Regions from separate parts of the Clostridium septicum genome, predicted to be linked through region 2. Evidence: a T-box and tRNA genes for the amino acid it is inferred to sense, from the RefSeq annotation. Region 2 holds a T-box; the other holds one or more tRNA genes.
The links. The T-box of region 2 lies ahead of thrS (threonine--tRNA ligase). A T-box ahead of a tRNA ligase gene usually reads a tRNA of that ligase, here a tRNA-Thr.
Positions count from the first base shown of each region.

Region 1: it has a tRNA-Thr gene. The T-box ahead of thrS (threonine--tRNA ligase) is inferred to sense a tRNA for this amino acid. The anticodon was not compared.

Region 1 is NZ_CP023671.1:1,988,189-1,995,064, reverse strand. Features, by position in the region: gene rplL (50S ribosomal protein L7/L12) at 1-362, opposite strand, end outside; gene rplJ (50S ribosomal protein L10) at 396-899, opposite strand; ribosomal protein L10 leader region at 938-1,065, opposite strand; gene rplA (50S ribosomal protein L1) at 1,108-1,797, opposite strand; gene rplK (50S ribosomal protein L11) at 1,850-2,275, opposite strand; gene nusG (transcription termination/antitermination protein NusG) at 2,351-2,872, opposite strand; gene secE (preprotein translocase subunit SecE) at 2,906-3,139, opposite strand; gene rpmG (50S ribosomal protein L33) at 3,193-3,342, opposite strand; gene tuf (elongation factor Tu) at 3,517-4,710, opposite strand; tRNA gene CP523_RS08905 (tRNA-Thr) at 4,807-4,882, opposite strand; gene sigH (RNA polymerase sporulation sigma factor SigH) at 4,965-5,609, opposite strand; gene CP523_RS08895 (NYN domain-containing protein) at 5,680-6,192, opposite strand; gene rlmB (23S rRNA (guanosine(2251)-2'-O)-methyltransferase RlmB) at 6,218-6,876, opposite strand, start outside.
Region 2 is NZ_CP023671.1:2,090,407-2,097,282, reverse strand. Features, by position in the region: tRNA gene CP523_RS09505 (tRNA-Lys) at 1-73, opposite strand, end outside; tRNA gene CP523_RS09500 (tRNA-Gly) at 77-150, opposite strand; gene CP523_RS09495 (hypothetical protein) at 216-890, opposite strand; gene CP523_RS09490 (hypothetical protein) at 1,091-1,501, shown strand; tRNA gene CP523_RS09485 (tRNA-Gly) at 1,607-1,681, opposite strand; tRNA gene CP523_RS09480 (tRNA-Leu) at 1,697-1,780, opposite strand; T-box leader at 1,905-2,116, shown strand; gene thrS (threonine--tRNA ligase) at 2,220-4,157, shown strand; gene CP523_RS09470 (NifB/NifX family molybdenum-iron cluster-binding protein) at 4,250-4,621, opposite strand; gene CP523_RS09465 (metalloregulator ArsR/SmtB family transcription factor) at 4,624-5,001, opposite strand; gene CP523_RS09460 (MGH1-like glycoside hydrolase domain-containing protein) at 5,129-6,876, opposite strand, start outside.

The DNA of each region.
Region 1 (6,876 bases), 100 kb from region 2:
ATTTCTACTTCTGCTCCAACTTCAGCTAATTTAGCTTTCATGTCTTCAGCATCTTCTTTTGATACAGCTTCCTTAAGTGTCTTAGGAGCTCCATCAACTATTTCCTTAGCTTCTTTTAATCCTAATCCAGTTAATTCTCTAACTACTTTGATAACCTTTATTTTTTGTCCACCAGCATTAGCTAATATTACATCAAATTCAGTCTTTTCTTCAGCAGCAGCACCACCTGCAACTGCACCACCTGCAACTGCTACTGGAGCAGCAGCGCTTACTCCGAATTCCTCTTCGCAAGCTTTTACTAATTCATTTAAATCTAAAACGCTCATTTCTTTAATAGCTTGAATTATATCTTCTCTTGTCATTATAATTGCACCTCCAAATTTTTTAATCAGTTATTATTCAGCTGATTCTGATTCTTTTTTTTCTTTAATTGCATTTAATAAGTATGCAAGGTTTGATAATGGAGCCTTGAAGCTTCCAAGAAGTTTTGCAATAAGAACTTCTTTTGGTGGTATTGTAGCAAGTTGTTCAACTTCTGCCTTATTGTAGATAGTTCCTTCTACTATACCAGCTTTTAGCTCTAATTTCTTATGATCCTTAGCAAATGTGTGTAACACTCTTGCAGGAGCTGTAGCATCTTCGTATCCGAATGCTATTGAAACTGGTCCTGCTAAATATTCTTCTACACCGTTTATTCCTAATTCCTTAGCAGCTAATGTCACTAAGCTATTCTTATAAACTTTGTATTCAACACCAGCTTCTCTTAAAGATTTTCTTAAAGCTGTATCTTCTTCAACTGTTAAACCTTGATAGTCAGCTAAAACTACTGCTTGAGCTTTTTCAAGTTTTTCTTTAATTTCAGCTACTTTAGCTTCTTTTATTTGTCTATTCTTGTTCATTACTGTGTGTCCACCTCCTCACAGTTTTTAAACTGCAATTTTATATTAAGAAAGGCCTTCCCATCGACGTAGGAAGACCAATAATTACAAACCTCGGTATTCCTAGGTAGGCAATTATTTTAAACCTTTCGGCACCTACTGTCTTTGGAAACAGTATTCTCTTTTACAACAGAACTTATTATATTACATAAATTCTATGATGTCAATACTAATCTAAAACTTTTGTTGGGTTAACTTTTGCTCCAGGTCCCATTGTGCTTGAAACTGATACTGATTTAACGTATTGTCCCTTAGCAGCTGCTGGCTTAGCCTTGATTAAAGCATCCATTAAAGCTTGGAAGTTTTGTTGTAATTTTTCAACTCCAAATGACTTCTTACCAATTGGGCAGTGAACGATAGCAGTTTTATCTACTCTGTATTCTACCTTACCAGCTTTTATTTCAGCTATTGCCTTAGCAACATCAAATGTAACTGTACCTGATTTTGGGTTTGGCATTAATCCTTTAGGTCCTAAAACTCTACCAATTCTACCAACTACACCCATCATATCTGGTGTAGCAACAACTACATCATAGTCGAACCAGTTTTCGCTTTGGATCTTTTGAACTAAATCTTCAGCTCCAACGAAATCTGCTCCAGCTTCTTGAGCTTCTTTAGCCTTTTCGCCTTTAGCAAATACTAATACTCTTACTGTTTTACCAGTTCCGTTAGGAAGAACTACTGCTCCTCTAACTTGTTGATCAGCATGTCTTGGGTCAACCCCTAATCTAACGTGTAATTCTATAGTTTCATCAAATTTAGCCTTTGCAGTTTTAACAGCTAGGTCTAAAGCTTCTGATGGAGTATATAGAACGTTCTTATCTATTAATTTTGCACTTTCAATATAATTCTTTCCCATAATTAGCCTCCTTTGTGGTGTTAACGGTTTTTACCTCCCACGTTTTTACGAATTACTCTTCAATAGTTACTCCCATACTTCTTGCAGTACCTTCGATCATGCTCATAGCTGTTTCTATTGTAGCTGCATTTAAGTCTGGCATCTTCATTTCAGCAATCTTTCTTACTTGATCCTTTGATAACTTACCAACCTTAGTTCTGTTTGGAACTCCTGAACCACTTTCTAGTCCTAATTCCTTTTTAATAAGAACTGCTGCTGGAGGAGTCTTTAAGATAAAACTAAAAGATCTATCTTGGTAAACTGTTATAACTACTGGTATTATTAATCCAGCTTGGTTAGCAGTTTTTGCATTGAACTCCTTACAGAAACCCATAATATTAACACCGTGTTGACCTAATGCTGGACCAACTGGTGGTGCTGGTGTTGCCTTACCTGCAGCAAGTTGAAGTTTGATCATTCCTGTTACTTTCTTAGCCATGTATTTTTCCTCCTATACTGTGGTAATACGGACTTTTTAGTCCTCCCACTTTATTAAAACATTAGCTTATAATTATTAAACTAATTTTTCAACTTGTGTAAAATCTAATTCAGCTAGAGTTTCTCTGCCGAACATATCAATTGACGCTTTTATTTTGCGTTTTTCTAGATTTATCTCTTGAATAGTTGCCACAAATTCTTTTAATGGCCCTGAGATAACTCTTATACTTTCTCCTACTTCTAAGTCGATTTCGATAGGCGCTTCTATAACTCCCATTGATTCAACTTCTTCATCAGTAAGTGGCACTGGTTTTGAAGCCGGACCAACAAATCCTGTTACTCCTCTTGTGTTTCTAACCACGTACCATGATTCATCTGTCATTAGCATCTTTACTAACACATATCCAGGAAATTTCTTTTTAAGAGAAATCTTTTGTTTACCATCTTTCTCTTCTATTACTTCCTCCATAGGTACTTGTATATCTTGAAGCAAGCTTTGAAGATTTCTATTTTCGATGGTCTTTTCAAGATTTGCTTTTACTTTGTTTTCATAGCCTGAGTATGTGTGTACAACATACCATCTTGCTCTATCACTCATATTTTCTTATAGGTGAAAACCACCTAAACCTCCTTATTTTAATTTAAACAGTAATTCAAAGAGGTTTTGAAAAATATAATCTAACCCGCCTACTAATATTATATATATTAGAGCTACTACGCCAACTGCAATTAACGCTTTCTTAGTGTCATTTTTAGAAGGCCAAGTTATTCTTTTAATTTCTGCCTTAACCTCTCTAAAAAATTTAGATATTCCACCTTTTTCTGATGGATTTTTAGTTAAATTTACATTTTCCTTAACAGCCATTATACTTCACATCCTTATTTTTCGTGAGCATGTGTAATTACTATATCAGCTAATTATTTAGTTTCTCTATGAAGTGTATGCTTCTTACAGAACTTGCAGTATTTTTGCATGTCTAATCTGTCTGGGTTATTCTTTTTGTTCTTCATTGAATTGTAATTTCTTTGCTTACACTCTGTGCATGCTAAAGTTATCTTTACTCTCACAGTCTGCACCTCCAGTTTATCGTAAATAATATCAAAACTTATTTGCTCTAATGTTATTCTTTTCGTTAATTACTTAAACACATTATCACAAATGAAGTATTATGTCAATATATCAACCCTTGTAAAGGACTAGGTAAACAAACCCAGTCCTATACTTATAATGTTATATATATCTTATTCTATTATGCTAGTAACAACTCCTGAACCTACAGTTCTTCCACCTTCTCTGATAGCGAATCTTAATCCTTCATCCATTGCTACTTGAGTGATTAATTCAACGTTCATATCAATGTGGTCTCCTGGCATAACCATTTCCATTCCGTCTGGTAATTTGATTGATCCAGTAACGTCTGTTGTTCTGAAGTAGAATTGTGGTCTGTATCCATCGAAGAATGGAGTATGTCTTCCACCTTCTTCTTTCTTAAGTACGTATACTTGACCTACGAACTTGCTGTGTGGCTTAACTGATCCAGTCTTTGCTAATACTTGACCTCTTTCGATATCTGTTCTTTGAACACCTCTTAAAAGTACTCCAACATTATCTCCAGCTTGTGCTTCGTCTAGTAACTTTCTGAACATTTCTATTCCTGTTACTACTACTTTTCTGCTTTCTTCTGATAATCCAACGATTTCTACTTCGTCTCCTACATGAAGAACTCCTCTTTCAACTCTTCCTGTTGCAACTGTTCCTCTACCAGTTATTGTGAATACATCTTCTACTGGCATTAAGAATGGCTTATCTGTTGCTCTTTCTGGTGTTGGAATGTAGCTATCTACTGCTTCCATTAATTCTAAGATTGGAGCGATTGATTTTTCATCTGTTGGGTTTTCTAATGCTACTAAAGCTGATCCCTTGATTACTGGAATATCATCTCCTGGGAAGTTGTATTCTGATAATAATTCTCTAACTTCCATTTCTACTAATTCTAATAATTCTTCGTCATCTACCATATCTGCCTTGTTTAAGAATACTACGATATAGTCAACACCAACTCTTGATGCTAGTAGTATATGTTCTCTTGTTTGTGGCATTGGACCGTCTGCTGCTGAACAAACTAGGATTGCTCCATCCATTTGTGCTGCTCCAGTGATCATGTTCTTAACGTAGTCAGCATGTCCTGGACAGTCAACGTGTGCATAGTGTCTGTTGTCTGTTTGGTATTCAACGTGTGCTGTATTGATTGTGATTCCTCTTTCTTTTTCTTCTGGAGCCTTATCAATTTCATCATATTTGAATGATTCTGCTAATCCTCTGTTTGCTAAAACAGTTGTGATTGCAGCTGTTAATGTTGTCTTACCGTGGTCTACGTGACCGATTGTTCCAATGTTTACGTGTGGTTTACTTCTTTCGAATTTTTGCTTTGCCATTGTAAATTCCTCCTTTAATCTTTGTAATAAACTTTGCCTAGCGTTTTGTACTTTCTAAAATATGTTGATTATTACCTAAGTAAAGCTCAACTATATTGGAGCTCACGATCGGGATTGAACCGACGACCTCCGCCTTACCAAGGCGACGCTCTACCGACTGAGCTACGTGAGCACTCTTGCTTGCTTTATAGTTTAATATACCAATTATAAAGTTTACTATTTTTCAAAACCTTTGTCAATAAAAAATATTCACTTTATTTCTGTGTATACAAACATTTTTCAAGTTTTCTTTTTACTCTTTGTAATGCATTATCTATAGACTTTGATTGCCTGTCTAAATCGCATGCAATTTCTTGATAAGATTTCCCATCTAAATATGACTGTAGCACTTCCATTTCTAAACTTGATAAAACTTTTTGCATTTCCCCTTCTATGCGTTTCATTTGTTCTTCACCTATTATAAGTTCTTCTGGATCACTTATTCTAAATCCAGAAATTATATCTAATAAGGTTCTATCAGATTCTTCCTCATAAATTGGTTTATTTAATGATACATATGTATTTAAAGGAATATGTTTTTGTCTTGTAGCCGTTTTTATGGCAGTTATAATCTGTCTAGTTACACATAATTCTGCAAAAGCTTTAAAGCTAGTTAATTTATCTGGCTTGAAATCTCTAATAGCTTTATATAAACCAATCATTCCTTCTTGATATATATCCTCTTTATCTGCCCCTATAAGAAAATAAGATTTTGATTTTGATTTTACAAAATTTTCATATTTAGATATTAAATATTCTTGAGCTCTTACATTTCCTTTCTGGGATTCAACTACAATTTCTTCATCTAACTTGTCTTCAAAGTTTGTAAAAGTTTCTACAACATATCCCTTATTATCCACCTTTTTTCCCCCTCAAACCCATATATTTTTCTAACATTATGTCCTATTGGAATTATTTTATTCATTTAATCTATTTACTTCTTCTCATAGCTTCCAATTTAATCAAAACTTCACTATTTACATTATCACCTAAATGATTTTTATTATCGGTAATATTTTTCTTTGCTTTATTGTTTATTCTTAATTCTGTCTGTATTATGTCATTATAAAATTCTAAAGCTGATATTCTTATAGCACCTCTTTGAAATATAGTTTGCTGTTCTAACCAATCTGAAGTTACTACATAAACTTCAAATTTTCTTCCTAAGCTGTGAACTTCCCTTTCTATATAAGCATCTGCTGTTTCTCCATCTTTGGTAAAAACTACACTTATATTTTTATTAATAAATTCTTTCTTTTCTATACTTCCACTTACTTTATGAGCATCAAATACTATAACAATTTTACAATCGTTATAAACTCCATAATTATGCAATATATCTATTAAGTTTTGTCTTGTCCCTTGAAAATTATGTTCTTTTTCTGATTTTAAATTAGGCCAGCTATTAACTACATTGTATCCATCAACAAATATGATCTTCACAATTTACCTCTTTTATTATTAAAAATTATTTTGATAACCTACCCTTTAATACTTCATACATCATTATACCACCTGCAACTGAAGCATTTAAAGAGTTAATTTTTCCTATCATCGGAATTTTAACTAATTTGTCGCACTTTTTTAATGTTAATTTAGATATACCTCTTCCTTCACTTCCAATAATTATAGCACAAGGTCCATTAAAGTTAACTTGATAACTATATTCCACTCCTGCTATATCAGCACCATATATCCAAACTCCTGACTCTTTTAATTCATCTATTACAGCATTTATATTTGTCACCTTAGCTATATTCATATGTTCTATAGCACCTACCGAACACTTATATACCGTTGAAGTTATACCAACATTTCTTCTTTTAGGTATTATTATTCCATGTGCACCACATAATTCCGCAGTCCTTATTATTGAACCTAAATTGTGTGGATCTTCTATTTCATCTAAAATTATTATAAACGGATCTTCATTCTTTTCTTTTGCTATAGCCAATATGTCATGAACTTGGCAATATTTAAATGGGGTAACTAAAGCTATTGCACCTTGGTGATTTAAGCCTTCACTCATACTATCTAATTTTTTTCTATCAACTTCTTTTATAACTACTTTTTTTTCTTTTGCTATATTTATTATAGCTTTAATTGATCCTTCTACATCACCCTTAG
Region 2 (6,876 bases):
TGCGTCATCAGGGATTCGAACCCGGGACACCCTGATTAAGAGTCAGGTGCTCTACCAACTGAGCTAATAACGCATATGGAGCGGGTGATGAGAATCGAACTCACGTAACTTGCTTGGAAGGCAAGGGCTCTACCATTGAGCTACACCCGCATGTCTTACTGACAGTAATTATTATAATATACATAATAATTACTGTCAATAGTTTTTTTAATATTCTAAATAACTTCTGTGAGAGATTTCAATAAAATATCTTTAAATTTCTCACCTATACTTTTATCTTCTACTGCATTTCTACAAATTTCTAGCCACTTTTCTGTATTCACGCTGACACGTTCTTCAAATTCACTTTCTGTTGAAGTCATATAACTAGATGAAATTACAAATTCACCTAACTCTTCTGCATTTTTAAATATCTTTATATATAAAAATTCTGTCTGATCTCCATACCACGTTCTATTAAACTCTCTAACGAATTTTAATATTTCGGGAAGGACTTTTCCAGTTGGTAAATCCCAACACTTCTTCAACATTTGTAATTGCTTTGTCATTTTAACAGATTCTTCTTTAGTTATTTTCTTGCTAACTTCTGCATCTTTTATTATTTTTTCAACTGATATATTTGGTACTTTTAAAATTAGTCTATCTTTACCATAGATCCACTTATAAAAAGCTTCCTGTAAAAAGGAATATTGAATATACCCCAATAATGCTTTTTCATCTGGAAAATAGCTCCATATATTATTTAGACCATTATTCCTAGAGTAAATTAATGTGTGAATGTAAAGGCTCTTATCTGTTGGGGGTGTATCCATAAACATATGTCCTCTTATCGTTTTGTTCTCACTTATAAGATTTTCCCAGTAGTCAAAAGAGTTGTAATTATGTCTCACCTTTATCACCTTTCTTTCTACTATATAATATATTATATAGTATAACGTACCATCTTTTCAAGTTATTTCATCGCGTATTAAAGGTTATTAAAAATCATTTTTATGAATAAACATTCTGAAAACTTCCTGTTAATACCTTTGAAATTCAACTATTTTTCCCTTATAATTTATATAAGGATAGTATAAAAGGAGGCTTTGCTTTGTACCACTGTGAAATTTGCGGCGCACCAGCAGATATTCATCATATAGTCCACAAACATGAAGGTGGATACGATTTTGATTTAAATTATAAATATCTTTGTAACCTTCATCACAGAGGAAAAAATGGTCCTCATAATTGCATTGAAACTGATTTAAAGTACAAACTCGAATTACAGGATAAACTGTACAAGCTTCTTCCAAAAGATCACTATAATGCAAAAGAACTTCTAGAAATCTTAAGATTACCTAGTTGCTCTCTTAAAAGATTAATTAAAAATCTTAAGCTATATAAAGAAGGTTATCTTAAAGATGAAATTATTAAAAACCTTATGGGTGGAAAACTTTATTTCCATTCTATGTTAGATGAACTTGAACTTGAACGTTTATTTAATAATATTAATATTAGCTAAAAATTAGCTTATTATTCAATATAGAGAGACTTTAATTACCACTTTTCATTATTTTAAAAATTTATTACAACAAAAAAAGTAACACAATTAATTGTGTTACTTTTTTGGAGCGGAAGACGGGATTCGAACCCGCAACTTTCACCTTGGCAAGGTGACACTCTACCGTTGAGTCACTTCCGCAAATTATATATAATTTGGTGCAGATGAAGGGAGTCGAACCCCCACGCCAATGGCGCTAGATCCTAAGTCTAGTGCGTCTGCCAATTTCGCCACATCTGCTTATCTTATATATTAATTATATAAAATACATAAAAGAAAATCAAGATGGAAATTAACTAATTATCCTTTTATTTATATGTTGACATTAATATTTTATATCATTATAATTAATAGCAAATAATAAAAAAATACGTTGAAGAGAAGAGTAAACTAATCCTTCATTTCCAGAGAGAGAATACACTTGGTGTAAGTATTCTTATATGAACTTAGTTGAAAACCACCTCTGAGTGACTCTAATAAAGTCCGTTTTATCACGTTACGATAATTACTTAAGTGGCCTATTTTATTAGGTAATTAAGGGTGGAACCGCGGGAAGTTTTTGCTCTCGTCCCTTTTCTATATATTATTATTTATGTAGAAATTGTGATGAGAGCTTTTTTTATTTATTAAATTATTATTTTGTTTATAATAAATTACGTTTTGAGAGGAGAAAACTATTATGATTAAAATTACTTTAAAAGATGCTTCAGTTAAAGAATTTGAAGCTGGAGTTTCAGTTCTTGATATAGCTAAATCCATTAGTGAAGGTTTAGCTAGAAATGCTTGTTGTGGAATAGTTAATGGAGAAGTTGTAGATTTACGTTACATAGTTAATAAAGACTCTGATCTTGCTATTTGCACTTTTGACTCTAAAGAAGGTAAAGCTGCTTTAAGACATAGCATTTCTCATGTATTAGCTTATGCAGTTAAAAGACTATTCCCTAATGCTAAGTTAGCAATAGGCCCTTCAATAGATAATGGATTCTATTATGATTTTGACTTAGAAAAATCTTTCACTTCTGAGGATTTAGTTAAAATTGAAGATGAAATGAGAAAAATAATAAAAGAAAATCCTCCAATAGAAAGATTTGAACTTTCAAGAACTGAAGCTTTAAAGCTTATGGAAGAAGCTAATGAGCCTTATAAAATTGAATTAATTAATGATTTGGGAAAAGATGAAGTTATTTCATTCTATAAAATTGGTGACTTTACTGATTTATGTGCTGGTCCTCATATAATGTCATTAAAGTCTGTTAAAGCAATTAAACTTATAAGAAGTGCAGGAGCTTATTGGAAGGGTGACGAAAAGAATAAAATGCTTTCAAGAGTTTATGGAACTGCTTTCTTAAAGAAATCTGATTTAGATGCTTATTTAGAAGCTTTAGAAGAAGCTAAGAAAAGAGACCATAATAAACTTGGAAGAGAACTTGGAATATTCACAACTGATGAAAATGTTGGGCAAGGACTTCCTTTAATAATGCCTAAGGGAGCTAAAATAATTCAAACTCTACAAAGATGGGTTGAAGATGAAGAGGATAAAAGAGGTTATGTACTAACTAAAACTCCTTCAATGTCAAAAAATGATTTATTTAAAGTTTCAGGTCACTGGGATCACTATAAAGATGGAATGTTTGTTTTAGGCGACGAAGAAAATGATGATGAAGTTATGGCCTTAAGACCTATGACTTGTCCATTCCAGTTTGCTATTTATAACTCAGATCAACATAGCTACAGAGATCTACCTATAAGATATGCTGAAACATCTACTCTTTATAGAAATGAGTCTTCTGGAGAAATGCATGGATTAATTCGTGTTAGACAATTTACTTTAGCTGATGGTCATATAGTTTGCACACCTGAACAAATCGAGCAAGAATTTAAAGGTTGTGTTGAATTAATTAATCATATAATGAGCACTTTAGGAATAGATGGAGATATATCTTATAGATTCTCTAAATGGGATCCAAATAATACTGAAAAGTATATAAACAATCCTAAAGCTTGGGAAGAAACTCAAGTATTAATGAAAGGTATATTAGATCATCTTAATATAGACTATATAGAAGCTGATGGTGAAGCTGCTTTCTATGGACCTAAATTAGATATCCAATTTAAAAATGTTCATGGAAAAGAAGATACAATAATAACTATTCAAATCGACTTTGCTCTTGCAGAAAGATTTGATATGACTTATATAGATAAAGATGGTAATAAAAAACGTCCTTATGTTATTCATAGATCATCAATCGGATGTTATGAAAGAACTTTAGCAATGCTTATAGAAAAATATGCTGGTGCATTCCCTACTTGGTTAGCTCCAACTCAAGCTATAGTTCTTCCAATATCAGATAAGTATAACGATTATGCTGAATCAATAGTTAAAGATTTCAAAAATTCAGGAATAAGAATTTCAGGAGATTATAGAGCTGAAAAAATCGGATATAAGATTAGAGAAGCTAGACTTGAAAGAATACCTTATATTTTAGTTGTTGGTGAAAAAGAAGCTGCTAATAATGAAGTTGCTGTAAGAAGCAGAAAAAATGGTGAAGAAGGAGCTATACCTACTTCTGAATTAAAAAATAGATTAATATTAGAAATTGCTAATAAAGAAAAATAAAATCTATTTAAATAAAATAGTCACTTACTAAAAGTAAGTGACTATTTCTATATTGTAAATTTAAAATATATAATATAATTAAATATTATACCTTAGTGATGAGAACATCCATGATGATTACATGTATGATTCATTGAAAACTCATGTAATTTATCATCATTAAATGCTTTTATATTATCTGCTATAGTTCCTTCTACAGCTCTGTAAACTTTAATTCCTAAAGAATTTAACTTAGCTATAGCTCCTTGACCAATTCCTCCTACTATTACAGCATCTACAACTTCTCCTGATAATGCTTTTATAGGTTGACATTTTCCATGCTCATGTTCTAAATCTCCATTATCTACAGTTGAAACTTCATCTTTTTCTAAATCACATATTACAAATAGTGGAGCTGATCCAAAGTGTCCGTATGGTACACTCTCCATTCCTTCATTTGATTTAACTGGGAAACAAATTCTCATATCTAATCCTCCTCTAATAAATTTTTACAACAAACCTTCTTAGATTTGCAATTATTTTTACATTTTAAAATGTTAAAATCATTAATATTTAATTTATTATTAATTGAGCTTATATCATCATTTATTAATAAGCTCATAAAATCTATAGCATCTTCTAAAACACTTTTATTTAAGTCATAAATAACATAATAGCCCTTTTTATATCCTGTTATCAAATTAACATCTTTTAATATCTTTATATGTTGAGAAACTGCCGCTTCTGATATATTTAAATGTCTTGCAATACCTTTTGCACATATATTTTTTTTAGATAACAATACTAATATTTTTATTCTTGTTTCATCTCCAACTGCTTTAAAAACTTTAACTTTTTCTTTCATACTTATCCCCTGTTTTAATTAAGTATTTGCTTAATTAAATTATAATACTCTTAATTAAATTTAACAAGTATATTTATAAATAAAAAAAATAATTAAGTCTACAAAAATAGACTTAATTATCTTCATTCTAATTTTCTTTATTGTTATTATCATTTTTCTTTTTATAATATATAACCCCACCACCTATAGCTATTATTACTATTACTCCAATTGCTATAGTTACACCTGTTGATTTTTCTGCCTTTTCTACAGATGAGTCTTTATCAGATTCAGATAACTTATCAAATCCTATTTGTGAAGTTGTTTTATCATTTGTTAAAGTATCTTTATACATTATATAATAAGCTGAGGCTGACCAGCTAAAATTCTTAGTATGTAATCCTTCTCCTGTTTCTGGATTATAATTTTCTCTTATAGGTCCATCACTAATTAACCCTTCTGCATTATCAAATAATTTCTTGGATAAAGTTAATGCATCATCATAATAACCATAATTTTGAAGAGCTTCTACACCATATAGAGCCTGATCTAACCAAACAGGTCCTCTCCAATATTTATTAGGATCAAACTTAGGGTTATCTTTTGAAGCTGTTGGTAATGGAACAAAGGTATTAAACATTTCAGGATCCATCATAGCTTTTCTAACACCTTCAGCTTCTTCTTTTGTTGCCATCTTAGCCCATAGAGGTATCCAACCTTCAGTTCCCTTTCCTCTATTTACAAGAAGCTTCTTTTCACTACCATTATCGTTTATTTGTAAATCATAGAAGAATCCGGTTTCTTTATCATACATATTTTTACTTACATAATCTTTAAGATCTTTAGCTTCCTTTTCATATTTTTTAGAGTCTTTATCTTTTCCTAACTCATCTGCCATTGATTTTAGAAATCCTTTTTCTGCATAAAGATATGCATTTAAATCAACTGATTCTTGATTAATAGAATATCCAACTAGTTTTCCATCTTTATCTTTATTTTCAAAGACTTTAACACCTATATCACCTTCTCCATAACCTTCTTCATCGAATCTAGTAGCATTATCCATTCCACTTTCCCATGCCGCAGCTAATATTCTTTCTTCATCGCTATTATTTAAGTCATGTACCATTCCTCCATATTCAACTACGCCATTCTTATCATGGTCTCTATTTCTATACCACCACTCATGATATGCTACTAATTTAGGATACATCTCATTTAAAAATTCTTTATCTCCCGTAGATTTATATACATTCCAGACTGACCAAGCTGCTAAAGCAGGCTTTGAATTTCTTTCATTCCAATTTCCGCCTTCACCGCCTCTTGCTTCATCTTGATTGTAAAATATAGCATCAATTATAGCTCCTTCATCTTCAGGTCTTATTGAATCCCCTTTTTGTATTTGATAATCAAATAGTGCTTTTATATTATTTTTAGCTAGTTCACCATCAAATTGTGCTGTTGCAACTGCTTGTTTCCATGAATCCCATGCCCAAAATCCAACAAACCATTTATATGATAGTGATGGGATTACTCCATCATGCTTAAGAGCCCCTGCTGCACTTCTCCAGTTAGTCATTAAAGTAATCATTGATTTTACTGCTGCATTTTTATATTTTTCGTCTGTTGTTTTTGTTTCATCCTTAAATGTTTGATTTATATATCCTTGCCAACGAGTTTCGTTATCTGCAAATTGCTTATCTGTATCTGTAAAAATATCTTTTACTTTATCTTTTTCTTTATTTAACTCATCACTTGTAAAAGTGTAACTTTCTGCAGTATATGTTTTAAAATTTTGTTTACTTGGTATCTTAACTACATCATTTAAAATAGTTTTATATGTATTTTCATCTACTGTTGTACTAGTATTCCCCTCATACTTTACTACAAATTTAG